2 linked regions of the Peribacillus simplex NBRC 15720 = DSM 1321 genome follow. The protein of the gene in region 1 interacts with the protein of each later gene in a pairwise test. Links are inferred from orthologs where the notes say so. Each region holds a gene or a part of one and is shown on either strand. Other genes may lie near its edges. The genes, in order: BS1321_RS07980 and BS1321_RS26215.

Region 1 (10,047 bases):
TTTGTATTTACCCGGGTAGGGGTAAGAACTATTGTTGAATCATTTTGCAGTTCTTTCATCTTTTGGCGAACGACCGTGAAATCAAAAAATTTAGAAGCGTAATTTTCAAACTTCGGATTTGAAAAATCCGTTAAACCGAGCGAAGCAAAATGATTTAACGATTGGTTAATCGTTCTGCGTATTCGCTGTTCGGCAGCTTTTATTTCCCGATTGATATCAACCTGCAAAGCTGATGTGCCAAGCTTTTTTTTTGTGATTTCTACAAAGATATCTTTAAGGGTAGGGAAATGCTTTCCAAAAGTAAAAGTCCGCTCATACATAAATAAATATTGAAGCATTTCCATTAAATCTTTTGCGCCATTTTCTCCCACGATCCCTAATTCCGATAAAAGGAATTCACCCACCTCCCTTATACTTTTTTCATTAAAATTATTGGATTTATCAACTTTTGGCTGTTCAAAATTCAATACACTATTTAAAGAGGCTTGGATATTTGTGATCGATCTTTCTAAATGAATACGTTCCATAACTTTTCGGATGACTGTTAATATTTCAATACGATTGATTGGTTTAGTAATATAATAATCGATTCCAAGTGAGTATGCCTCACCAATCAGCTCCTTTGATTCAACCTGCGAAATCATTATTATTTTCCCGTTAAATGTACTTTTTATATGACGAAGTGTCTCAATGCCATCCCGGATGGGCATTAATAAATCAATAAATAATATATCAATTTGTTTTAAATTCAAAATATGCCCTTCTAATAGAATTCCATCCTCGGCTTCCTCCACCACTTCTCCTAAATCTTCGTTCTCTATAATTTGGCTTAAGTTTGAACGTATGGCACAATCATCATCTGTTATAAAAAAACGCATGGAATCATCCTTTCTGGATCAACTTATGAATGGGTAATTTTATTGAAAAAACGGCGCCGTTAAAACTATTCTCAAACAGTATATCGCCTCCCAGTTCTTTTACGACTTCTTTAACATATGAGAGACCAATCCCTGTTGAAGGTGTCCCTAAATGATCATATTTTGAAGTGAATCCAGGTTTGAATATGACAGTTTGATATTTTTGAGGGATTCCAGGTCCGGTATCAGCAACTTTAAATTCTACATTGTCGCAAATTTCACACAAACTTAAACGGACGATTCCCTTTTCTTTAATTGCTTCCACTGCATTGGTTACTAAATTATTGAAAAGAGATAACACGGTATATACATGATAATGTGAATCGTTATTTCCATCCAAAGAATATTCAAATTGGATATCCTTTCCAAGTGATAAGGCGTATTTTTCATTAATTCGGATAATTAAATGAAAAAGTTCAGCAGCATTCATATAATCTTTAAAACTTTCATTAGAGATCAATTTGGAGAGACCAGCAAAAATCCGTTGATTATCTTTCTTGACTTCATGCATTTCACCCGCGATGCGCAATGCTTTTTGACTATATGGCTCTGTAAGAACATGAAGCTGCTTTTCCCGTTTTTCCAGTGCTTTTAATTCTCGATACAAATCATACGATTTCTTTGTAATATTCTCTGCATTTTTTAATGTTTTTTTTAAATGAATCGTTTCCTCGTATAAATTGGAAATGAGCATCAGCATATGTTCATTTTGTTTTCTTATTTGCCTTTCCCTTGATTGTGCTTCATATAGTTTCATCATATTAAAAAAGCTTAAAACGATAAAACTGTGGGCGAATGCGATCATGATCATCTCGTTTAGTGAACCTAACGTAATTGTTGTTTCTAATACAATATATTGAAAGATTAATTCTACGGAGTCAGACAATATTTCGATAATGAGACCAATAAATCCAATAATCAAAGATCGGTTTTGAAAGCGATTGATTTTCACTAAATAAAAAAGAAAGGAGTAGGTGAAATAAAAGAAAAAACTTGGAAAATGAACTTGAAAAGAGGAAGCCCAGGAAAAACTATCGTGCATAAAAAAATCTATTAGAATTCGAAATGCCACAACCACTGTCCCTGTCAGGAAGCCCGAAAAAATGGCATGTGTTTTCTGTAATAATAGTAAAAAGAAGAAAAGTACAGGCGGACCAAAACTTACCCGAAACGTTTCATTTAAAGGATAAAAACTCAATTCGCCTGCTAATGGCACCGTTACCAACATCAAAGCAAGGATATTGACCTCTTTTTTCATTAACGTACTGAGATTCAAGTCGTCACCTCCCCATTTGTTTAAAAAATCAGTATACAGTTTCATCGGCTTCAATACAACGCTTACTTTGTTCCTGAATAGAACGACTTATAACCAATTATGGCAAAACCAATCTGTTTTTCTATCCACAAAAAATGGTAACGGAACATGTAAGATGATCACGTTTTTTTTAGAGGATTTTTATTTTTTAGATTTTGTAGGTTTTCGTATGATTATGTAGTTCCCAATTTAAAATTAACGGTAGATAGAAAGTTTTGAAAGCGCTTAACAATATTTAGAATATTCATTATGTTTTTCATCGAATCTTTACAAGTAAGCTTGATGGCATTCGGTAAAACGCTCATATTGAAAAAATAATGATACAACAACTGAAGAGGTGGAAGAATGTGATTGAAGAATTGTCAAAAGAGTATGGCATTCACGTTAATACTCAAAAGCAAGCCGACTTAGATGGTTGGGTAGCACATTACAGACCCTATGCTACTGAAGGGCAAACTGCCAATTATATACCGGCACTGAGAAATGCACACTTATCGCAATTGGGCATTTGCATACTGGAGCCTGGTGGAACAATGATCAAGTCAGGAGATTGGGAAGTCCCATTCACGCTGCAAAGTATTTCAAAAGTGCTCAGCTTTATAGCCGCATGCTTGGGTTGCGGCATTTCTTATGTGTTAGAGAGGGTCGATGTGGAACCAACCGGGGATGCCTTCAATTCAATTATTCGTTTAGAAATGCATAAGCCGGGAAAACCGTTTAATCCTATGATAAATGCTGGAGCGATTACCATAGCTTCGCTTCTCCCAGGGGATTCTTCGCAAAGGAAATTGGAATTTCTCTATGAGCTATTTGAAAATTTGTTAGGGAAGCGCCCGACCATCAATGAGGAAGTGTATCAATCTGAATGGCAAACCTCTCATAGAAATAGAGCTTTAGCTCACTATTTAAAAGAGACCAATTATTTGGAATCGGAAGTAGAGGAAGCTTTAGAGGTTTACCTCATGCAATGTTCCATAGAAGTAACTACAGAAGACATAGCCCTGCTTGGACTGATTCTTGCACAAGATGGATACCACCCCATCCGTAAAGAACAAGTACTCCCTAAAAAAGTAGCTAAGCTGGCCAAAGCATTAATGCTTACTTGTGGTATGTATAATGCTTCGGGTAAATTTGCGGCTTTTGTAGGGGTGCCGGCCAAAAGTGGGGTATCTGGCGGGATTATGGCGCTTGTTCCTCCAAGTGCCAGAAGTGAGCTTCCTTTTCAAGAAGGATGCGGCATTGGTATATACGGACCTGCCATTGATGAATATGGGAATAGCTTAACAGGTGGAATGCTATTGAAACAAATAGCACAAGAATGGGATCTAAGTATTTTCTGAAAAAAAGAGAAAATTTCTTCATATAAAAAATGCAATATAGGGACATCCATATATTTGCCTTATCAATTTACTAAACTTTATCAAGAGGTGATGTAAATGCAGCAATTACTTTAAGATGTAATTGGACGCACTAGCAAAAATCATTAATCCAGTTACTTTTAAACGTAAGGAATAATTTTGGAAAGCATGGTGATGAACATATGAATAATTTGCAGCGAAAGATGGGGACATTTTCGTTAACGATGGTAGGACTCGGGTCTATTATTGGCTCAGGTTGGTTATTCGGAGCTTGGAGAGCGGCACAGATTGCAGGACCAGCTGCCATTATCTCTTGGATTATCGGGATGGTTGTTATTTTATTTATCGCACTTTCTTACAGTGAATTAGGGTCTATGTTTCCTGAAGCTGGGGGAATGGTAAAATACACGCAGTACTCTCATGGTTCGTTTTTAGGGTTTCTTGCAGGTTGGGCAAACTGGATTGCAATTGTTTCTGTAATTCCAGTCGAAGCGATTGCTTCGGTTCAATATATGAGCTCATGGCCATGGAAATGGGCACAGTGGACACATGGTCTGGTGGAAAATGGGAGTCTTACTGGGGGAGGCTTGGCAATTGCCTCTGCATTATTGGTCGTCTACTTTTTATTAAATTACTGGACAGTTAGTTTGTTTTCAAAAGCAAACTCATTTATTACAGTCTTTAAGGTTATTATACCTGGACTTACGATTGGTTCACTTTTATTTGCTGGTTTTCATGGGTCCAATTTTACGTCTGCAGGAAGTATCGCTCCTAATGGTTGGGCAAGTGTACTTACTGCTGTAGCAACTTCTGGTATCATCTTTGCATTTAACGGTTTTCAAAGTCCAATTAATATGGCAGGTGAGGCAAAGAATCCTGGACGTTCGATCCCAATTGCAGTAATTGGCTCCATCTTAATTGCAACGGTTATCTACGTTTTATTACAGGTTGCGTTCATTGGAGCCGTTGATCCGTCCATGATTGTGAACGGATGGCAACATTTGAATTTCAATTCACCGTTTGCTGACTTAGCAATTGTTCTAGGCATAAACTGGTTGGTTATTTTACTATACGTTGATGCTTTTATTTCTCCTTCCGGGACGGGAATAACATACACGGCGACAACGTCACGAATGCTTTATGGAATGGAAAAGAATAAATATTTGCCAAGCGTTTTTGGGAAATTGCATCCACTTTATGGTATCCCTCGTCAAGCCATGTTTTTAAATCTAGGTGTATCTTTCTTATTTTTATTCATGTTTAGAGGCTGGGGCGTTTTGGCAGAGGTTATTTCGGTTGCGACATTAGTCTCTTATATTACAGGTCCAGTTACTGTTATGACATTAAGGCGCACAGGTCAGGATTTGTACAGACCATTACGTCTAAAAGGATTAAGCATCATTGCACCACTTGGCTTTGTTTTTGCTTCTTTGGTTCTATATTGGGCAAGATGGCCACTGACGGGACAAGTATTATTTATCATTATGATTGGTCTTCCCGTTTATTTCTATTATCAATCAAAAATAAAATGGAAGGGATTCCGGCAAAACTTCTCGGCAGGGCTTTGGATGGTTGTTTACTTACTCTGTATGATGACCATTTCATACTTAGGCAGTGAAAAGTTTGGTGGACTAAACATAATCCCATTTGGTTGGGATATGGTCATCATTACATGTTTATCTCTAGGGTTTTATAGTTGGGCAATAAAGAGTGGATTCCAAACAGAATATTTGGAACAAGGACAAAAAGTAAATGAAGACTTGAAATCGATGGAGAATAACATTGCATCTCAAACGGATAAAAAGAACGCTGTATAAATGATGAAGCCACTTCATTGATTGGCATGCTTCCAATAAGCTATTACATTCGTTGAATGACTAAAGTGCTTCTTTCTATTTATATTGTTGAGGACGCAAAAAAGGGGGACAGCAAATTTAATTTGCTGTCCCCCTTTTTGGAGTTTAAGAAAAGGCTGTTATTTTTATTTCACACCTGGTTTATCGTCATACCCGGCAGTGAAGATAGCGGCTAAAAATGTAATAGCAACTCCAACGATAATAACTGTGCCCATGTTGTGACCTCCCTTTACCCATATTGTCCCACTTAAGTATAGGCTTAGTATACCCTAATTTTTAGCAGGAGTGCACACAAATTTTCTTGTCATCAAATTTGTCATCAATTCTTCAATGATTAAGCCTTTTTCGATACTTGGAGAGTCAAGGGGGAATCGAAACAATGTCCGGCCACTTTTTAAAGTCTGACATGTTTGTCAGACTTGGAGCATAGATTTAAGTATTCTCTGAAAGTGACAGGGGGAGGTTCCTTAATGGATATTTTAAAGAAAATCGAAAAATTTAGAGAAGATGAACAGAAGCTGAAGTGGGAAGGCACCTTCGCAGAGTACTTAGAAATATTGAAAGAAACGCCTTTAGTTGCTCAATCTGCTCATTCACGTGTATACAACATGATCAGAGATGCAGGGATAGAGGAAGTAAATGGGTCAAAGAAATACAATTTCTTCAGCGGTCAGTTGTTTGGTCTTGAAGATTCACTGGAAAGGCTTATCGAGGAATATTTCCATCCGGCGGCCAAGCGGCTCGATGTCCGTAAGCGGATATTGCTTCTCATGGGTCCGGTGTCAGGCGGGAAGTCCACACTCGTTTCTTTACTGAAGCGTGGACTTGAAAATTATTCGTTAAAAGACTCTGGTGCGATTTATGCAATAAAAGGATGCCCGATGCATGAAGATCCCCTGCATCTCATTCCGCAATATTTACGGAATGATTTTTTTGAAGAATATGGCATCCGGATTGAAGGAAACCTATCGCCGCTGAATGTAATGAGGCTAGAACAGGAGTATGGAAGCAGGATTGAAGATGTGTTAGTCGAGCGTATTTTCCTTTCGGAGGATAAGCGTGTTGGAATTGGAACATTCAGTCCTTCTGACCCTAAGTCACAGGATATTGCTGATTTGACGGGCAGCATCGATTTTTCGACCATTGCCGAATACGGATCTGAATCAGATCCGCGTGCCTATCGCTTTGATGGCGAGCTGAACAAGGCGAACCGCGGGATGATGGAGTTCCAGGAGATGCTGAAATGTGATGAGAAGTTCTTATGGCACTTGCTATCATTGACTCAAGAGGGGAATTTTAAAGCAGGACGTTTTGCATTGATCAGTGCAGATGAACTTATTGTGGCTCATACGAATGAAACGGAGTATAAAGCGTTCATTTCGAATAAGAAAAATGAAGCATTGCATTCCCGTATCATTGTCATGCCTATTCCATATAATCTGAAGGTTACCGAGGAAGAAAAGATTTATGAAAAAATGATCCGTGAAAGTGATGTCTCGGATGTTCATATAGCCCCACATACATTAAGGGTTGCGGCAATCTTCAGCATCATGACCCGCCTGAAGGATCCTAAAAAGGGCGATATCGATTTAGTGAAAAAGATGAGGCTTTATGATGGGGAAAATGTCGAAGGATTTAATTCCGCAGACATCAATGAATTGAAAAAGGAATATCAAGACGAAGGCATGAGCGGAATCGATCCGCGTTACGTGATTAACCGAATTTCCTCTACGATCATTCGTAAAGAAAATCCATCCATTAATGCATTGGATGTACTTATGTCATTAAAAGCAGGTCTTGACCAGCATCCGTCCATTACGAACGAACTTCGGGAGAGGTATTTGAATTTCATTTCACTGGCACGTAAAGAATATGATGCCATTGCAAAAAATGAAGTGCAAAAGGCATTTGTTTATTCATATGAAGAGTCGGCGAAGATCCTCATGGATAATTATCTGGATAATGTCGAAGCATACTGCAATAAATCAAGGCTGCGCGATCCATTGACTGGGGAAGAAATCAACCCTGATGAAAAATTGATGCGCTCGATAGAAGAGCAAATTGGAATTTCCGAGAATGCAAAAAAAGCATTCCGCGAAGAAATATTGATTCGCATTTCTGCATATGCGCGTAAAGGTAAGCGATTCGATTATAATTCCCATGATCGTTTACGGGAAGCGATCCAGAAAAAACTATTCGCGGATTTGAAGGATGTCGTTAAGATCACTACTTCAACGAAGACACCAGACGAAAGGCAACTGAAGAAAGTGAACGAGGTCATCACGAGACTTATCGACGAGCACGGATATAATTCGACTTCAGCCAATGATTTGCTGCGCTATGTGGGCAGCTTGTTAAATAGGTAATCCATACTTTTTTGCCCCTGCCCCATATCGGGCAGGGGTTTTATATCCTTTTGCGGAAGGTGGAATGCTTGAAAAGTGGATTAGAGGAAATCCAATCAATTCTTCAACTTCTGAATTCCCAAAGAAATCATGCATCTTTTGAACGTGTTAAAGGGTGCTTTGACAAGGAATGAGAAATAATAAACCAAAAAAGCACCGGGCCCTTCTGAATGGAGGGGAGCCCGGTGCTTTTTATTTCTATTTAGTTACATTCAAGCCATACTGTTCAATAAGTGTAATAAGTTGATTCGGTGATAGTTTGTCTTCGCTATGATCGATTTTAATTTCCCCATCATCAACATCGATGATTGCACGTTCCACACCTTCCGTTTTCAAAAGTATGGACTCCAGATTTAAAATCGGGCCTTCTGACGTTGCTTCCTTCACATAAAGGGTAGTTGTTTGCATACTTCTTGCACCTCCTTACATTTGCTCATAATGACTTATCTATACCCCATATTTCCATTAGATATGTTACGTTTTGGATTTGGAAATATTGGGTATCAATAAGTAGAGGTGATGGCAAATGAGTAAAGAGGAATTGAAAAAAGAACATGTTCCGGAAAATAGCTCGATGGCAAAGGACTATGAAGAGATGAAAGAACTTGGAAAGCAGATGGAAAATCAAAGGACGAATGAAGAATTGAAAGAGTGGGATAAACGCCCAGGTACAGTTCAACATGAAATAGAGGAAGATAAAGATTGACGAAAATCACAACCAGAATCATTCTATCTGTGTAAAAGGGGTGTCCAGAAAAACTACTGGGACACACCCTTTTTGTTGTGTTTCGTTGCTTTTTAATGATATGTCCTTGGAAGTCTCTGTTTTGCAGATCAATTACGTGGCTAAGTTCAAAAAGATATTTTAAATTATCCTATAATCCGACAAATGAAACCTGCTTAAAAAACGAACAGACCTGATGATCATCAGGTCTGTTCGTTTTCTTGGAATACTTATTTTGCAGTAACATTTAGAAAAAAAAACTTTAAAGGGCCGCTAATGCCCATGTCAGGACTTGTCTAGTTCGTAGGCAAACATCCATTATTGAATTTTTTTGTAAATTATCCTGCATCGCTGCATAAGATAGAGTAATACTTTTCTTTTAATCCGTTTTTTCGCACTGTATTTTTTATTGGAAAACCGGAATGATGTGGGCATTCCCACACTAATTTATTATATGAAGGAATGATGAAAAGCGTGCAAACATTTTTAAGGGGGGAAGAGAATGTCGGAAGAGAGTAATCAACAGTATGTTATCTCACAGGAAAATTGGTCCCTCCATCGGAAAGGCTATGATGATCAACAACGTCATCAGGAAAAGGTGCAGGAAGCGATCAAGAATAATTTGCCTGATCTAATTTCAGAAGAAAGCATCGTAATGTCCAATGGCCGGGATGTTATCAAGATCCCCATTCGCTCCTTGGATGAATACAAAATTCGTTATAACTATGATAAAAACAAACATGTAGGGCAAGGCGATGGAGACAGTAAAGTGGGGGATGTGGTCGCAAGGGATGGCTCACCATCCGATGCCGGAGCCGGTAAGGGCCAAGGTGCAGGTGACAAGGCCGGCGAGGATTATTATGAAGCCGAAGTGTCGATGATGGAATTGGAGGAAGCCCTGTTCAGCCAATTGGAACTCCCTAATCTTCAGAAGAAAGAACACGCGGAGCACACGCTTGAACACATCGAATTCAACGATATCCGCAAGACAGGCTTAATGGGAAATATCGATAAAAAGAAAACGATGATATCGGCTTTCAAACGGAACGCATTAAGGGGGGACCCAGGTTTTCATCCAATTTATAAGGAAGACTTTAAATTCAAAACCTGGAATGAGATTCAGAAACCTGATTCCAAAGCAGTTGTACTGGCAATGATGGATACTTCCGGAAGTATGGGGTTATGGGAAAAATATATGGCTCGAAGCTTCTTCTTTTGGATGAACCGTTTCTTGCGGACAAAATATGAAACGGTGGAAATCGAGTTCATTGCCCATCATACCGAAGCGAAAGTTGTTCCGGAGGAGGATTTCTTTTCAAAAGGGGAAAGCGGCGGTACGATTTGTTCGTCCGTATACAGAAAAGCATTAGAACTTATTGATCATAAATATGACCCCGTGAAGTTTAATATCTATCCGTTTCACTTTTCCGATGGTGATAACCTTACATCAGATAACGTCCGATGCGTTAAGC
Region 2 (17,689 bases), 3.8 Mb from region 1 along the record:
CAATTTAATGAAGGTTTCATTCTAAAAACACTAAGGATAAACAAGTCTTTCTATAAAATCATGGTTATTTTTTAGACCTTCCGGAACATACAGATACATTGGCCAAATTTATGTATAAGTATTTTCAATTTCAAGGCTTTTTAACATTTTCCGTAACGCTCCAAGATGATGAGTCGAGTGGGCAATGGTCGCATTTACATTTGTCAGCCATTTTCATAAATCGAAATTCCAGAATAAAAAGCCCAATTTCTCTATATTAAAAATTGAGAAATTGGGCTTTTTTGTTAATCCATTAAAGCGACCTATAATGAAATAACACTTTATTTTTATAAAGTGGTTTTGATGAAGTACATTACTTAAACCTAATTCAAGTTTAAGCAGCTGTTAGTTCAAGAAATGCGAACTTTCAGCAAAAAGCCAAAGGGTACACTTTTGGTGTTCCATTTTAGTTGATTTGATTGAGTGGTTACTGCGATCCAAAAAGGAGGTCGAATGTACGCAAAGTGAGGTAATATCTTAAACATGATTAATTTATTTTCTCGTCGATGTACTAATCTTTTAATCCTTTTCCATTGAGAATTTTCTGCATGCATTTTTCAACTCTTGACTCTCGAGTTTTGGATTGTTTGGGTTGAGAAAAATGAAGAATGTATGCTCTTTGCCGTCCCGGGGTCAATGCTTCAAAAGCAGTTTTCAAGGCAGGGATTTCATCGAATTTATTTTGAAGTTCTTCAGGAATTATGAATTCTGTATTATCTTTATAATTCACTTCCAAACCGGCTTTTTCAACTTCTATGGCTTCATGGATATAGGCTTTCAGAATGTTTTCCGTTGCAACTATTTCTTGAACATTGGTGAACCGAATCTGGCGCGCCCCCTGTACATTCTCAGTTTGTTGGATTAGAATCCCATGGGTATCCTGTAACAAGGCACCTTTGTGAAACAGAAGTGCACAATATTCTTTAAATCCATGGATTAAAACTATGTTTTTTTTCTCAAACGTGTAACAGGGATGCATCCACTTAAATTCTTCGGTCAGGTCACAGTCAAGAACGATATTTCTTAACGTCTCATATTCTTCCTTCCACTTTTTAGCCTTACCTAAAAATTCATCAACCTTAGGATTCATTCTACTATTTGTCATCACGGAACACTCCTCTTTCCGAGCAGTTTGCTTTTTCCTATACGTTAAACTAAATACAAAAAATAGGTTCTGAAGTTTTTTCTTATTTTTCCTCTAGCAATTTTTTAAGATCTTCGCCCATTTTCGCCCAACCATATTTAGCACCATTGAACGCTTGATCTTCTTTTTCGAATCCTGTTTGTTCAAGATGTAAGAAGGTTGTTCCATCCTCGTGCTTTAATGTCCATGTGACTGTAGTGTTTATCCCACCACCTATCCAAGTGTAAGATAACTTATAAGGCTCCTCCACTTCAAGAACTTCGGAATCAATAATTAAATTCCACTGTTCATTCCGAAACTGAAATTTATGTCCTACGACAGGTTTAATATCATTAGCCATTACCCATTTCGCGAGAGTATTTGCATCCGTTAAGGCGAGCCATACCTTCTCGATCGGGCTCTTAAAATTAAACTCTTGTGATACTGTTAAACTCATTTTTTGTTCCTCCTCTAATATTTGGTTTAAAAGTAGCATTCTTTCACTCCAGAATCTCCTGTAAAACGATACCCAATCCTCAATTTCCCTCAACGGGGCAGCATTCAGCCGATAACGCGTTTCCCTGCCGACCTTTCTACTGATTACGAGACCAGCCTCTTTAAGGATTGACAAATGCTTTGAAACCGCAGTTCGACCCATTTCAAAATGTACGGTCAACTCATTGAGTGGCAATTCTTCCACGTCCGCCAACAAACGTAGCAATTTACGTCTTGTTGGGTCAGCGATGGCTGCATAAATATCACGCTCTTGATTTTTCTCGTTCAAAATCACCCCCCCCTTTTAATTGGACACCAATTGGTGTCTTTTATTATATGACACTAATTGGTGTCCTGTCAATTTTATTATTGGCATCAAGGTATTTGTTTTATTCTCCTATCATCAAGTATATAGGTTCCTTTTTTATTATTTGTTCAATAGATTAAGCTTCAAACTTATTAAATCCATATCAGGGGATGCTCTTAATCATTCGCGAATGCAATTTATTATCCCTTGATTCACTAGACAGATTGGGTAGAGATTATGAAGGTATCATTCGAGAATGTAAGTATATTACTCGAGATCTGAAGCAGATATTGTGGCACTTGAAAATGAGACACATTTTAATAGTAGGAAATCCAGAGGTATGGGTGATTTTGGAAAATTAATAGAGGACCAATTTTTAACTCTGCTTTCATATGTAGCTGAGCAAGAACGTTAAAAAAATAAGCAACGACAGGCTGAAGGAATTGAAGTGGCAAAAAAATAACGGAGTGAGATTCGGACGACGTAAGTGTGAAATTAATATGGTTTTGGGATTAGACCATTCGGAACCTCCAGACACAGACAAATTAAAAGAAACACCAGTTTGCCTACAGTCTTTTCTAAAAAAGATATTCCAGAAGATTGGAACGGAAGGTACGAGACTCCTGCGGGAAAAGTGCGTCCAAGGGAGAATCCCACAGGCGCAAAAAGCGCCGAAGAGGCGGATCGCCCGCGGAAAGCGAGTTCCCTACGCTCCAATCAACGATCAGATTTTACAAACCCTCAAAAAAAGTAAAAAACATGAATAATAAATATGTCTTCTTTTAACATCATGTTCGGGTGAGAGCATTACTAACCACATATGTCTACTAACTGACATAAATATATGTTAGATTATTTTTCTATTTCAAGCCTTTTTAACATTTGCCGTAAAGATCCAAGATGATAAGCCGAGTGGGCAATGGTCGCATTTACATTTGTCAGCCATTTTCCTAAATCGATTGTATCGATTTCTGCGAAAAGAGTTACATATTCTTTATGTAATCCCTCCCTGATTTCCGCCCATTTTACTTCATCAACATGAGTAATGGTCCAGCTTGCGTCCCAATCTTTTTCGAAGTCTGCACCGCTGATCATTGTTCGGATCACCCATAAATAATACCGTATGTGGTCAGAATGAGCAGCAATGGTTGATCCATTTATGGAACGTGAAGCGTCTTCTGCGGTTAAACCATCAAGTGTCCCAAAAACCCCTGTATTCGGTCTTGAATCAGTATAATAGCTCCCTTCATTTCCCGGTCCTTCAAACGTTTCTTTCAAAAGTGTTTTTATAGAACTTGCCAACGTCTCGCTCATCTCAATTCCCCCCAAATGATTTAATCGACTTCATTACTTTATAATACACTAAGACAAATCAATAATCGTTTATATTTTGTTAAATTAAACCAAAAAATATCACGAGTTTAAAGAATTACTCGATTAACTGGCATAAGGTAAGGTTTTCCTTTATTTTCAAGTACAGTTCAGAACCTTAAATGGTATTTGACGCTGCTCTTAACGAGATGAAAAAAATAAAAATACCTTAAAAAGGCCATTCCTTTAATAGGAACGGCCTTATATTTTTATCTGAAAATATGATTCAGTTTGAAAAGTATACAATGCTAAGCCGTAAATTTTTAATAGCTTTTCAAACGCTCTTCAAGGGAAACAATTCTAAACTTTAACTCTTGATTCGAGTCTAAGCCACCTATTACAATTTGATTATCTTCCGTAATGGTGACATATCTGAAGGTTTCATCTCCGTTGATCTTTATTTTTGTATCCAATGTCGTTTCCATTTTTGCAAAAACTTGATCTGTGAATTTAAGCGGAAGAAGATCATCTAATCCTTCTTCAGGGCTGCCGAGCCACTTAAACATGAAATCTTTCAATGAATATTGTTCAATCATCGATAAATGATTTTTAAAAATTAATTTGTCAATTGTTATCTCTTTCAACTTAACCACTCCTCAATAGTATATAAAGTTTATATCGATAAACTCCTAACATCAAGGGTATTCCAATGACAAACGATTACAATTAGATTACTTGCCAACTAAATAAACCCTTTCTTTCCAGAAAACGGAGTTCAGTTACCCGTAAAAGAAATTGGAGGTTGATTTTTTCTTAAGAATACGGCTTGATTAACATAAAGAGGGATTATTTCTGAACTTTGCACGAATAGATGATATCCTGAATCATGGATGCTCATTTCAGTCAAAAAACAGCCTCCTTTAACAAATGAAGGCTGTTTTTCATACATGGATGTATAAACAAATGGCTGATAAATGATAGCCCTTAAATTAAACGTTATAATCCCTGTTTTCCTTTAACACCATTTATCGAATAGCTGATTTTAATGTTGGCATTTAATGAGTGATATACTGAACAGTACGTATTTTTGGATAATTGTATCGCACGGACCACTTTATCTTCAGGCAGATCACCCTCCAATAAATAGTGGATATGAAAATCGGTAAACCGTTTAGGGTGATTTTCTGATCTTGACCCTTCTATCTCTATTTGAAAGGCCTTTGTTTCAAATCGCATTTTTTTTAAAATCATTACAATATCAATACCTGTGCACCCTGCAAGAGAATGCAAAAGTAACTCAGTGGGTCTTGCTCCACTATTTTTTCCTCCTACTTCTTCGGCAGCATCCATCTTTATTTCATGTCCCGACGGAGTTGTGCCAGAAAAGGCCATTTCCCCTGTCCATGTAATCATTGTCTTCATTCAATTCCTCCCTTTCTTGTTGTTTTGTCCTAAAAATAGTCCACATGTCTATTTAATGTAAGTACAGATCATTTAAGTCTTAAAATAATATATCCCCAATATTGGGGACAGTACGCAAATATACAGTGTACTTGGCTTCAGGATTGTATTATTACCCTATCTGGTGATGCACTTTCAATACCTTATATTATTTCCAAAAGCCCTACTTAGTTAGTCATACTGATTTTATCTCATGGCCTATATATCCTTTTACCATGAAGTTTTATAGTTTCCTTCTCCATTCAAAGGGGTTTTATAACTATTATTTTCCCCTTCTTGCCAAGTGATATTTCCATTTTCATCTTTCATGACGAACTTGAATTCATAGAATCGATCTGCAGTTAAGCGGAATGTTCCACTCCAACTGCCTTCTGTACTTTGACTGAGTTTATATTCGTAATCTTCAGGATTCCATCTGCCGATTTCACCTCTATCCCCAATTAAGTAAACTCCCTGTGTGGCAGGTACATTTTCAACTGTGAATGTAACTGGAATCGACTTGCCTTCCAATTTATCAGCCATCATCCTGAACTCATTTGTTGGATTTCCTTCATCGTCGAATAAATAGGACATCCTTAGCAAGGTAAATCCCTCAAAACCATGGTTAAAAACCATTTCTGCTATATTGTCAAAGCCCCCTTCATTGTTGATCAGCGGGAGTGCATTTTCCCCGTTTAAGGAAATTCCTTTTTCATTAGCTAGAGAGGCAATATGCGTCACCAACGTTTTAGGAGCACTATAGGATGGTGCAGTATGTGCGTCTTGATCTCCCATTTCCAAACAGGTGAACGTGAGGGCCATATTTGATTTCTTGAATTGATTCAATAATTGGGAGTAGTTATAGTACCCGGCACTATACTCTGCTGAATGCGGCAGTACTGGATCATTCATTTTCCAATGGACTCCTGAGATTTTAGCTCCAATTGGCACGCCAAAGACTTTATCAAAATGTTTATGGGCAAATTTAGAGATTTTTGCAAGATGCTTTTCGAGTGCCCCTTGATACCACTGCATGAAGTCGTATCCAAATTGTGTATCGATTGCTCCGCCCTTGGTGAAAAATTCATCCCCGTTTCCTGGCGGCTGTATCTCATTCCAGTTTTTATACGTTTTGCCCCAAGCAGCATTTAATTTTTTTATCGTTGAATATTTTTCTCTCATGGCAAGCCTGAAATCCCGTTTTGCTCCTTCTGTATAAACTTGAAGCTGTCCCCTTTCAGGATAATCCCAGCCATCAGCATTTTGATAAGAGGGGTATCTTAGTTCCCCAGCTGGTCCTGCACTTAGATATATTTTAGCTATTAGATCCTTCTTATCAGCAAAATTCTCTGCAAAGGATTTATACAATTCGTTGTACTGTTCGGCTGTACCTTCCCACCAAGGAGCAAGTACTTCCTTATTCCAGAAACCACTTTCACTCTTGAATGCCATGTTCTCTGCAGTGTCTTTATTCCAGAGCCAACTTGGGATGGGATAGTTACAATCATCCCCCACATTACCTCCGCATTGATGTGTAGACAAAATGGGCACCCATTTTAAACCGGAAGCTCTCACTGTTTCCCCATATTTTTTATAATAGGACCAATCAAACTGATTATCTTTTTTACTCTCGACTAATCCCCACCAGATATCTGTCGTTATTGCATATACTCCATTTTCCTTTAACTGGGTCAGCTCTGCTTCGAATGCCTCCCAATCTGTTATTTCACCCAATGGGGCCATCACATAAAGCTTGTAATCTGGTTTTACTTCTGCTAATCCAGATGAAGTACTTGATAAAGGAACAAAATACAGCATAAAGGTAAAAACGCCAACAGATAATTTGTTCATAAAAACGCCAACCTTTCCCCTATTCATTTATAAAAATTTCTAGTTGAAATCGTTTAATAAAGTCATTCCTTTACTAGAAATTATATTTGTTTTGGTAATATTTATCAATTTAATTCGTCGGGAGAATTTAGTTCATAGCTCTGCAAAGAAAAAAAGGATAGTCCTATAAGAGACTATCCAGAGTAGCGGGTTATCTGCATTTTTATAAAACGATATAAACATTACCATCTTCTATTTCAACATTGAATGTCTTTACGCAACCATTATCAGGTTTTTGGACTTCTCCATTTTTGACACTGATTTTCCAGTCATGCATCGGGCAAAAGACGTGATCACCACTCACAATGCCTTCCACCAGAACTCCACCTTTATGTGGGCAACGATTTTCAATAGCCCGGAATTCACCATTTGCTAAATGAAAAAGAGCAATTTCATAATAGCCTATGGTTACTGTTTTTCCTAGGTTTTTTGGCATCTCATTTACTGTTGAAACCTTTATCTTTTGAAGAGTTTTCCCCATTTAGGCTTACCCCCTATTCATTTATTTGATATAGCTGGAATTTTCACTTTTTGAAATAAACCGGTTTGGATCGCATTACTCTCAATGATTTCTTTCCACGGTTCTTGCAATACCGATAAGGCCTCATCTAAACGTTGATTAAGCTCAATCCTTTTTTGCTTATCACCAATAATCGTCTTTATGGTATCGAATCCTACACGCTCAACCCAGACAGAGGTTCTTTCTAAATAATTGGCCGTTTCTCGATAATGTTGGATGTATGCACCTGTAATTTCAATTACTTCATCACTTGTTTTCACTTTGCATAACAATTCAGCAGCTCTTAAATGGGTTCCGCCGTTGCCGCCGATATAAATTTCCCATGCACCGTCAACACCGACAACACCAAGATCTTTGATACCGGATTCAGCACAATTACGAGGACATGCCGACACGGCCATCTTAACCTTATGCGGTGTGCCTACACGTTCAAATTTCTTCTCCAGGGCAATGCCTAGCCCAATTGAATCTTGAGTGCCAAAGCGGCAAAAGTTTTCACCCACACATGTTTTCACAGTTCGAAGGGTTTTTCCATAAGCATATCCAGAAGGCATATCCAGGTCAGCCCATACTTTTGGAAGGTCTTCTTTATCAACGCCGAACAAATCTATTCTTTGTCCGCCTGTAACCTTAAGTAACTTAACATTATACTTATCGGCCACATTTGCTATTTTCCGTAATTGATCAGGATTAGTGACGCCCCCATACATTCTTGGCACAACAGAAAATGTACCATCCTTTTGAATATTTGCATGTAACCTTTCATTGACATAGCGGGATTCCTTTTCATCTTCATATTCAACAGGATGGATCATGCCTAAGTAATAGTTCAGTGCCGGTTTACACTTCGAACATCCATCACTTGTATTCCAGCCGAGAACATTCATGACTTCCCGAGTATGGGTCAGATTTTTTTCGCGTATTTCAGCAACAACCTCATCTCTGGATAAAGTGGTGCACGCACATATGGATTCCTTTTGATTTAATTCACTGAATTCAGCTCCCAATGTCAGCTCGAGAATATCAGCGACTAACGGCTTACATCCCCCGCATGATCTCGAAGCATTTGTGCAGCCTTTTACTTCCTCAATACTTGTTAAACCATTAGATTCGATAGCCGTCACAATATCGCCCTTCGTTACACCATTACAACCACAGACGATTTCTTCATGTGACATCGACGCGACAAGACTAACACTGGGTTCTCCACTTGTTCCTACTTTTAAATATTCAGAAACGTCGGCATTTTTATTGATCATGCTCAATAGGTTATTGCTTTCCTTTGTATCCCCGAATAATACAGCACCAGAAATTTTCCCATTTCGAATCATTACTTTTTTGTAAGTACCATTCCATTCATTAAATTCCTTGATTGATTTGGCTTTTTCATCCTCGAAAATTTCTCCAGCCGAAAATACATCTACACCAGATACTTTTAACTTAGTAGACAGTACTGAACCCTCATATGCTTTGCCGTCAAGCTCGCAAATTCTTTTGGCTAATACTTTGCCTTGTTCATAAAGGGGAGCGACCAAACCATACACCATCTCACGGTGTTCCGCACATTCACCAACCGCATAAATATTCGGGATCCTTGTCTCCATATAATCGTCCACGATAATTCCTCGATTGACAGGGATGCCGCAATTTTGGGCCATTTGAACATTTGGTTTAATCCCAACTGCCATGACCACTAAATCAGCGCTGATTTCCTCGCCATCACTAAAGCGTAATCCTTTGACACCAATTTCACCTAAAACCTCCTGAGTCTGTTTCCCAAGATGAAAATTCATTCCCTGGCTTTCAAGTTCCCTTTGCAGCATTTTTCCTGCTGTTGGATCTAACTGCCTATCCATCAAATATTCTGAAAGGTGAATAACATCTACCTGCATTCCTAGATTCAAAAGACCCCTGGCTGCTTCAAGACCCAGTAATCCACCACCAATGACTGCAGCCTTTTTATTATTTTTTGAATATTCAATCATTTTTTCGCAATCTTCAATATTTCGAAAGGCTGTCACTCCTTTTTTGTCAGCCCCCTTTATCGGTAGTATGAAAGGGATTGATCCGGTAGCTAAAATTAATTGATCATATTGGACTTCACGATTTGCGTCTGAATATATGATTTGCTTTGTGGTGTCGATGTTTGTGACCGTTTCACCTGAAAAAAGTGTAATATTGTTCTCTTTGTACCAGTTCCAATCATTTATTGTAATATCATCTATCGTCGTAGCCCCTTGCAATACATTCGATAGTTGGATTCGATCATAATTCGGATGTGACTCACTTCCGAAGACAGTCACCTCAAACCTTTCTGGTTGAATTTTCAAAATTTCTTCTATACATCTTACTCCAGCCATACCATTCCCAATTAGTGCCAATTTCTGCTTAGCCATGTTTTGTCCTCCAATAAGATATTTTTTGAAAGGATTATATGTTTGATTATAGGTGACGTCACTATTTATAACAACAAGTGTGTTATAAAATCTTACATGATTTTTGAGAATTAATAATTAATGTTAGTTTTTATTACAAATATTCAGAAAATTAGGATATAATATTCTTATTGATCTAGCATAAATCAAAAATGAGGTGATTTTCATCGTCCAGCAAAAAGAATCTTATATAGACAGAAAGGTAATTTCCATAGGAGTGGTCAGAGAATTAACCGGACTATCCGATAGACAAATTCGTTATTATGAAGAAAGAAAACTCGTTTTCCCCGAAAGGTCTAAGGGAGGTAACCGTAAATACTCTTTTTCCGACGTCAAGGCATTAGTGGAAATCGCCGATAAAATAGAGGATGGAGTACAAACCAATGAAATTAGACAAGAAAAATTAAAAGAGAACAGAAAAATTGAACAGGAAAAAATGCGAAAAAAAATGCTGCAGGGTCAATTAAATGCACATTTTGGCTTACGTAATTGATTTTCGCTTAGCAACCGGAATTATTAGCCGATTCAATGAGTACTATAACTTTCCATATTTCAGACTTCGATTAACCAGGTCACAATTTCACCTTGCATTTATAAAATAGCTATTAACATTGATACACTGGACATGATGACTTTCATGTCCAGTTTTCCATTCTCATTTCCGTAAGGTTTTTCTTCCTCTACGCGAACTCCTTATCTTTTGTCTTCTCTGAAAACCATGATAATTTCTCGGATAACTTCACCACTTCTCCTATTACAATCATGGCGGGATTGGCAACCTGTTCTCTTGTAACGATCGCCACTATTGAATCGATTGTTCCTGTAAAAGTTCGTTGGAAACCTGTCGTTCCTTGTTCAATGACAGCAACTGCAGTTTCAGGCTTCTTTCCGCAGGAGCGTAATTGTTTACAGATATAAGGAAGGTTTTTAATACCCATATAAATAGCAATGGTGTCAACACCATGTGTCAAATGATGCCAGTTGATGTTATCAGGTTTGCCGGTCACGCAGTGTCCTGTGACAATTGCGAAGGAACTCCCCCATTCCCTGTGAGTCACGGGAATTCCTGCATAAGCTGGGGCAGCGATTCCAGATGTGATTCCAGGAACTATTTCAAATTGAATTCCGTGTTTTACTAGCATTTCCGCTTCCTCACCGCCTCGTCCAAAGATGAAAGGATCTCCTCCTTTAAGACGAACGATCGTTTTTCCTTCTATTGATTTACTAATTAACAATCGATGAATGTCCTCTTGAGAGACACAATGTTTACCAGGCGCTTTACCGCAATAAATGTATTCAGCATCAGGTTTACCGTATAAAAGCAATTCACGATTTACCAATCGATCATACAAGATGACATCCGCTTCTGCGATGCATTTGGTTGCCTTGACAGTAATTAAGTCCGGATCACCAGGTCCAGCACCAACAATATAAACCTTACCTTTTTCCATCCTTTTTCCCCTTTTGTTGTTAGTCATGTAAACTTCATTTGATATGGAATGCTGTGTGGTTAGGCTCTACTATTCGATCATGATTGAACCTAAAAAAAATATGATGAAAGGGAGGAAAACCTCCCTTTAATTAGACGTTAACTCAACTATAGGATGTACTTTTACAGCACTGACTTTAAAGCCAGGCATTTTGCATGTCGGGTCTAAATCCTGTGAAACGAGGTGATTGACATTTTGTGAGTCTGCCCAATGAAAAGGAACGAATATAGTATCATGGCGAATGGTTGCTGACCATTTGCTTCTTACAACAATACTTCCCCGCCTTGATTCGATTTTCACCAAAGTATTGTCTGGAATATGATATTTCTTGGCTGTTTCCGGATGGATTTCCATAAATGATTCAAAATTTCTTGCGGCTAATGATGAGCTTTTTCTCGTTTGTACTCCTGTTAAATAATGTGACATGATTCTTCCTGTTGTTAAATAAAGTGGAAAATCCGTACATGGCTGTTCTTTTGGAACAAGAGGCACATTATTAACCACAACCATGGCCGCCTTTCCATCCGGGTGGGCAAAAGACGTTTCGAATAACCTTTTTGTCCCTTTATGGTCAATGGATGGACATGGCCACAAAATGCCTCCTTCTTTTCTTAATCTATCATACGTTATACCATAATAATCAGCGGTTCCCCCGCGGCTCGCCACTCTTAATTCTTCAAAAATCTCTTTTGCTGATTGAAAGGAAAAATGCTCCCCTTTTCCAAGAGCTTTTGCTATATCACAAATGATTTGCCAATCATGCTTCACTTCCCCAGGTAATGAAAAACTTGCTTCCCGCAACGTTACCCGTCCTTCTAAATTTGTCATCGTTCCTTCATCCTCTAAATAAGACGAAGTAGGTAAAATTAAATCAGCCAATCTAGCAGTTTCAGAAACGAACATATCTACTGCGACAAGAAACTTTAATTTTTTCAAAGCCTTTTTGACAAAGTTAGCATTGGGATTTGAAACAATTGGATTGGAACACATTAAAAACATGCCGGTAATTTCACCTTCATTTATCTTCTCTATCATTTCGTATGCCGAGACACCTTTACGTGGCAAATCAGCCTCATCGATTCCCCATATTCTTGCAATATGTAATCTGTGTTCCTCATTTTCAATCATACGATACCCCGGCAGTTGGTCTGCCTTTTGTCCATGCTCTCTTGCTCCCTGCCCATTCCCCTGTCCAGTAATAGCACCATAGCCCGAATTCACTTTTCCGATTTTCCCTGTAACAATAAGAATATTAAGAAAATTACGAACGGCAGCTGAACCATCTGTTTGCTGTTCAACGCCCCTTGCTGTAAAAATCATTCCTGATTCTTCTTTCCCGAACATTGCAGCCGCTTTTTGAATTTGGTCGCTAGGAACCCCTGTCATTTCTGCAATTTCCTCCAACTTTAAAGATGTAACATACTCTTTAACTTCGTTGTAGCCATTTGCACGTTCCCGGATAAATGCTTCATCAGTAAAATCCTCTTCAATGATCACTTTCAATAATCCGTTTGCCAAGGCGGCATCCATCCCTGGTTTTACTTTTAGATGTAAATCGGCCATTTTCGTTGTTGCTGTTTCTCGTGGATCTACAGCAATAATATATGCCCCATTTTGTTTCGCCTTCTCAAAGTACGGCATGATTGTCGGCTGGCATTCCGCAATATTCGTGCCCGCCAAGATAATGCACTTTGTGAACGGAACCTCTGATAAGCTGTTGGTTAGGCCCCTGTCCATACCAAATGTTTGGCTTGCCGCCGAAGCTGCTGCGGACATGCACAAACGGCCATTATAATCTATATACTTTGTTTTTAAAGCTATTCTTGCAAATTTACCAAGCAAATATGCTTCTTCATTTGAAATGGATGCACTCCCATAAACAGATAATGCATTTACACCATCTTCCGCTTGAATCTTAGTGAAATTCTCTTTAATGTGATTTAATGCTTCCTCCCAAGATATGCGAATAAATTCACCATTTTTTTTTAATAATGGGTATTTAATTCGGTCGTTATGCAATGCATGTTGGTGTGCATTCATTCCTTTAATGCATAAGCGACCCTCTGAGGTTGGATTATCTTTTCCGATCGTCAAATACTTTTTTCTTGTCACTATTGTTTGTTCCAACAGTTGCATCTTACATTGCATGCTGCAAAATGGACATTGGGTATCATATCGTTTTTCTGATTGGACCTCTTGTTGCTTTGTGCGGAAATACTTTAATAATAATTCAGTCAAGGCTCCTCACCCTTTACTCATGGATTTCTTTGGATTTTTCATGGTACAAACATTTATCCGTTTATCTAAGTCGTGCATCAAAAGGTATTTACCACTTAGTTCATTCTCTGACCTACGCCATTTCCAACCGTTGAGATAGTTGCTGACTAAGTTCATTATCAAACAATACTTCTCTAACATGAATTAAACCCACTCGTTCAATCCATTGCCAAGTCCGTTCTAAGTAATTGGCTGTTTCTCGATAATATTGAATAAAACCGATGATGATTTCAATTGCTTCTTCATTTGTCCCGGCTACACATAACAGTTCACCGGCACGTACATTACGCCCGCTGCTTCCGCCCACATATATTTCCCAACCCCTGTCAATGCCCATAACACCTATATCTTTCGTTGTTGATCCTGCACCGTTATGCATACAAGCAGATATGCCCATCTTTATACGGTAAGGTGTTGATACATGCTCCAATTTTTTTTCCAACTCAACAGCAAGTAAAAGGGATTGCTGTTTATCACAAGAGCAAACATGTTCACCGATGCATGTTTTGACGTTTTGAACGGTGTTACCATATTTCGAACTTAACGGCATGTCTAAATCAGCCCACACATTTGGGAGATCTTCTTTTTTCACACCCATTAAATGAATCCGTTGTTCACTTGTTACCGCCACCTGAGATATATCATATTTATCTGCAACATTTGCAATTTTTAGCAAGTCTTTCGCATTCGTCATTCCGCCGTACATTTGCGGGATAACAGAGTATCGGTTATCACTTTGAACTGTTGCATTCTTTTTTTCGTTTATGAAAAGAGTTTGCTGTCTGATCTCGTACTCTGGGTGAATCATCCCTAAATAATAGCTAAGGGCTGGCCGGCATGTTGAACAACCTTCGCTATTTCCCCATTCAAGAACATCCATCGCTTCTTGAACAGATGTTAAGTCTTGGAGCTGCATTTTATACACGACTTCATCTTCCGTTAATGTCGTACATGAACACAATGCCTTTTGTTTCTTAACCTGTTCAGAATGATTACTTTGAATATATGCCAAAAGCTCGGTCACTGCCGGCTTACATCCACCGCAAGAACCGGAAGCCTTTGTGCATTGTTTAACTTGTTCCACTGTTGTTAATCCCTTATCCTGAACCGCTTCAATGATTGCCCCTTTTGAAACAGCATTACAATTGCAAATGATTTCATGATTTGCCATAGAAGCGATTAATCCCTCATCCGTACTTGGTGATTGGAACAGTGCTCGCTTTTCCTCTGACGATACTTCTTGCCGCTTTAAAATCATATCGAGTAATCGTGAACTGACCTTTGTATCTCCATACAGAACCGCACCTATGATTTTTCTTCCTTGAAATACCACCTTTTTATAAACACCATCTAATTCATCAAAAGTTGTGATTGATTTCGTTGTTTCATTACCAAGGAAATCTCCAACAGAGAATAACTCAACTCCTGATATTTTCAACTGGGTCGAAAGGACCGAACCTTGGTATCCGTTACATTTCACCTCACAAATATGCTTTGCCAGCACTTCACCTTGTTCATAGAGGGGTTTCACCAGTCCATAAACAATCCCTTGATGTTCAGCACATTCACCAACAGCATAAATATTTGGGATGCTGGTTTCTAAATAGTCGTTTACAATAATGGCACGATTTGTATCAATTCCGCTTTCTTTGGCCAAATGAATATTCGGTCTGACGCCCGCAGCCATAACGACTAAATCTGCTTCCAGCTCCGTTCCATCCTTAAAACGGACGCGCTCTACACGCTCGTTTCCGATTATTTCTTGTGTTTCCTTTTTTAAAAGAAAGTTCATTCCCTGGTTTTCCAACTCTTTTTGCAGCAAAAGTGATGCCGTTGAATCAAGCTGCCTTTCCATTAAATGGTCAGCAATATGAACGACATTCACTTCCATACCAAGGTTTAACAGCCCTCTCGCTGCTTCTAAACCTAATAAACCGCCTCCGATGACGACTGCTTTTTTATGCTTGCGTGAAGTTTCAATCATCTTTTGGCAATCTTCAATCGTTCGAAATGCAATAACTCCTTCTTTATCAACACCGGTAACAGGAAGTATAAATGGGATAGAACCTGTGGCAATTATCAGCTTATCGTAGTAAACTTCCCGTTCTTTGTCTGTTTTTATCTTCTGAGTCTCTTTATCGATTTTTACAACCGTTTCCCCTGTAAACAATTGAATATCATTCTTCGTATACCAGTTTCGATCATTTATCGCAATATCTTCAAACGAAGTGTTGCCTTGAAGCACAGTCGACAATAAGATTCGGTTATAGTTAACGTGTGGTTCACTTCCGAAAATAGTAATCTCAAAGGCAGTCGGATCTTTACTTATAATTGACTCAACACAGCGTAATCCCGCCATTCCGTTCCCTACTAAGACCAGTTTTTGTTTATACATTTTATCCCCCCAAAACAAGTACTGTAACAAGCCAATATTACTAGTAAACAAAGTTTTAGATCTTAACTGAATTCTTTCCGAGTACCCACGTTTTTCTCCATGAAAGATGGGCTAGACCCAGGATAAGCAACGCCATGATTCCAAATGCGGAAAATACTAAAAATCCTGTAGCGTATGTCCCAGTAATCTGTTTCAACGTACCTAGTATGTTTGGAACCAAGAATCCACCAACACCTCCGGCAGCTCCTACAATCCCTGTGATAAAACCAATTTCTTTAGAAAATCGCTGTGGAACTAACTGAAAGACAGCCCCGTTGCCCATACCGAGAAATAACATTCCGATGAACAGTAGGATCGTAACGACAGTAAGAGAATAAAGAAAACTAATCCCAAACATACATAATGTGAGTCCAAAAAATAAAAACATTAGCAGTTTAACTCCACCTATTTTATCGGCAATAAACCCTCCGACGGGACGAAAGAAACTTCCGGCGATGACACATAATGTAACAAATTCCCCTGCCCTTATTCGTGATAACCCATACTCATCAACAAAAAAGATGCTTAAAAAGCTAGTAAACCCGACAAAGCCCCCAAAAGTCACACTGTAAAGAATACAGAAATACCAAGTGTCCTTTATTTTAAATACATTGAAATATTCCTTGAGTGGTTTTGCAGGCGGTTGAGATGGTGCGTCTTTTGCGATTAAAATATAAATGACAAACACGATGGTTAAAGGAATCAAAGCTAATCCCATAACATTATGCCAGCCAAGAGACTCTGCAATACGCGGTCCAAACAATGTCGCAAAAAGAGTTCCGCTGTTACCTGCTCCCGCAATGCCCATCGCAAGACCCTGCAAATGCGGGGGATACCAGCGACTAGCCATAGGAAGTGCTGCAGCAAAACTTGCACCTGCCACTCCAAGCAAAATCCCAATTAAATAAATCTCGGCTAAACTTTCTCCAAATAACCATCCCCAAAAAAGCGGAATCATCGTTACAAGCATTCCGCCAATCGCTGTTTTCCGCGGGCCGATGCGATCCGTCAAAAGACCAAGGACGATTCGAAAAAACGAGCCTCCCAAAATCGGAATAGCTACAATCAAGCCTTTTTCAGCTGGGGAAAGTCCGAAATCCTTTGTAATATAGACACCGAGTGCACCTAATAATACCCAAATCATAAAACTGATATCAAAATAAAGGAATGAAGCTAATAATGACGGAGCATGACCGCTTTTTTTCAATTCAGATATTTTCATTTTTCATCTCTCCTATACTTTATTAATTGAATATTCGTTTATTTTACTCTTATAAATGCAAGATTTCTTTGTTTATGTAAGAAAACATTACACACTTTTTTTAAAAAAAAGCTTTCATTTGAATACTTTAAAGAATTTCTTGGAAAAAAGTCACCTTTTTCTTCTATACATCTAATTCCTAATCATACCATCGGGAAGATGTGATAATTTCTACCAGGATATAATTATATGTTTGTTGAATTTTTTGGTAAAAGCTGAGTTTCTCCTATTCATAACTAACTTTAGCCCCCTATTCGCAAAAATGGCATGAAACCCTTTCACACAAAGAAAGAGACTCTAGTCACTTTTTGATGCCTTAAGATCACTACATCAAGTTTCTTTCAAAACTATATATATAAAGAGTAGTAACCTTTATATAGCTAATTCTTCTTTCTTACCACAAAAAGAGAAGCCTAGGATTATGGCTTCCCTTCCATTCATAGCATTCCCTACCTAATAAGTTCAATTATTTTCCAAATACGAGAAACATTCCTCTGAGTCTTCGTATAATTTGCCTTATCGAGAGAAATAATCCGAATTCTTCCTGTACGTATTGAAATTAGAAGTATGAACAAAAACATCTGAATAATAGAATTCAAGATTTCCAACTTTGTTGAGCTAAAAACACTTCCCATCGCAGTCAAGACCTAAAATGCGTGAATTTTAT

What was found.
Region 2: the proteins of BS1321_RS07980 (region 1) and BS1321_RS26215 interact in binary tests that used the Bacillus subtilis proteins (3 or more experiments, as listed by UniProt). The link is inferred for Peribacillus simplex NBRC 15720 = DSM 1321 from one-to-one orthologs.

What each region holds. Positions count from the first base shown.
Region 1 is NZ_CP017704.1:1,677,533-1,687,579, reverse strand. What follows is about bases 15-2,872. They hold BS1321_RS07980 (ATP-binding protein), read right to left. Parts: upstream 2,146-2,872; coding sequence 883-2,145; downstream 15-882. Other genes in these bases: BS1321_RS07975 (glutaminase), read left to right, coding at 2,583-2,872; BS1321_RS07985 (response regulator), read right to left, coding at 15-878. In the rest of the region: more of BS1321_RS07985, read right to left, coding at 1-14; more of BS1321_RS07975, read left to right, coding at 2,873-3,572; BS1321_RS07970 (glutamate/serine transporter AimA), read left to right, coding at 3,773-5,407; BS1321_RS07965 (PrkA family serine protein kinase), read left to right, coding at 5,917-7,812; BS1321_RS07960 (hypothetical protein), read right to left, coding at 8,050-8,259; BS1321_RS07955 (hypothetical protein), read left to right, coding at 8,378-8,557; sporulation protein YhbH, read left to right, coding at 9,078-10,047. UniProt on the Bacillus subtilis protein: Member of the two-component regulatory system GlnK/GlnL that positively regulates the expression of the glsA-glnT operon in response to glutamine.
Region 2 is NZ_CP017704.1:5,429,850-5,447,538, reverse strand. Bases 8,603-11,415 are described here. They hold BS1321_RS26215 (MerR family transcriptional regulator), read left to right. Parts: upstream 8,603-9,777; coding sequence 9,778-10,053; downstream 10,054-11,415. Other genes in these bases: nasC (assimilatory nitrate reductase catalytic subunit NasC), read right to left, coding at 11,138-11,415; cobA (uroporphyrinogen-III C-methyltransferase), read right to left, coding at 10,241-11,011; nirB (nitrite reductase large subunit NirB), read right to left, coding at 8,603-9,521. In the rest of the region: BS1321_RS26265 (YdeI/OmpD-associated family protein), read right to left, coding at 551-1,144; BS1321_RS28365 (SRPBCC family protein), read right to left, coding at 1,227-1,619; BS1321_RS26245 (hypothetical protein), read right to left, coding at 2,817-3,278; BS1321_RS26240 (hypothetical protein), read right to left, coding at 3,599-3,919; BS1321_RS26235 (OsmC family protein), read right to left, coding at 4,272-4,697; BS1321_RS26230 (family 14 glycosylhydrolase), read right to left, coding at 4,947-6,566; nitrite reductase small subunit NirD, read right to left, coding at 6,769-7,086; more of nirB, read right to left, coding at 7,104-8,602; more of nasC, read right to left, coding at 11,416-13,288; nitrite reductase large subunit NirB, read right to left, coding at 13,401-15,722; BS1321_RS26195 (nitrate/nitrite transporter), read right to left, coding at 15,778-16,983. UniProt on the Bacillus subtilis protein: Transcription regulator that actives the transcription of genes required for nitrogen assimilation such as nrgAB (ammonium transport), nasABCDEF (nitrate/nitrite assimilation), ureABC (urea degradation) and gabP (GABA transport), during nitrogen limitation.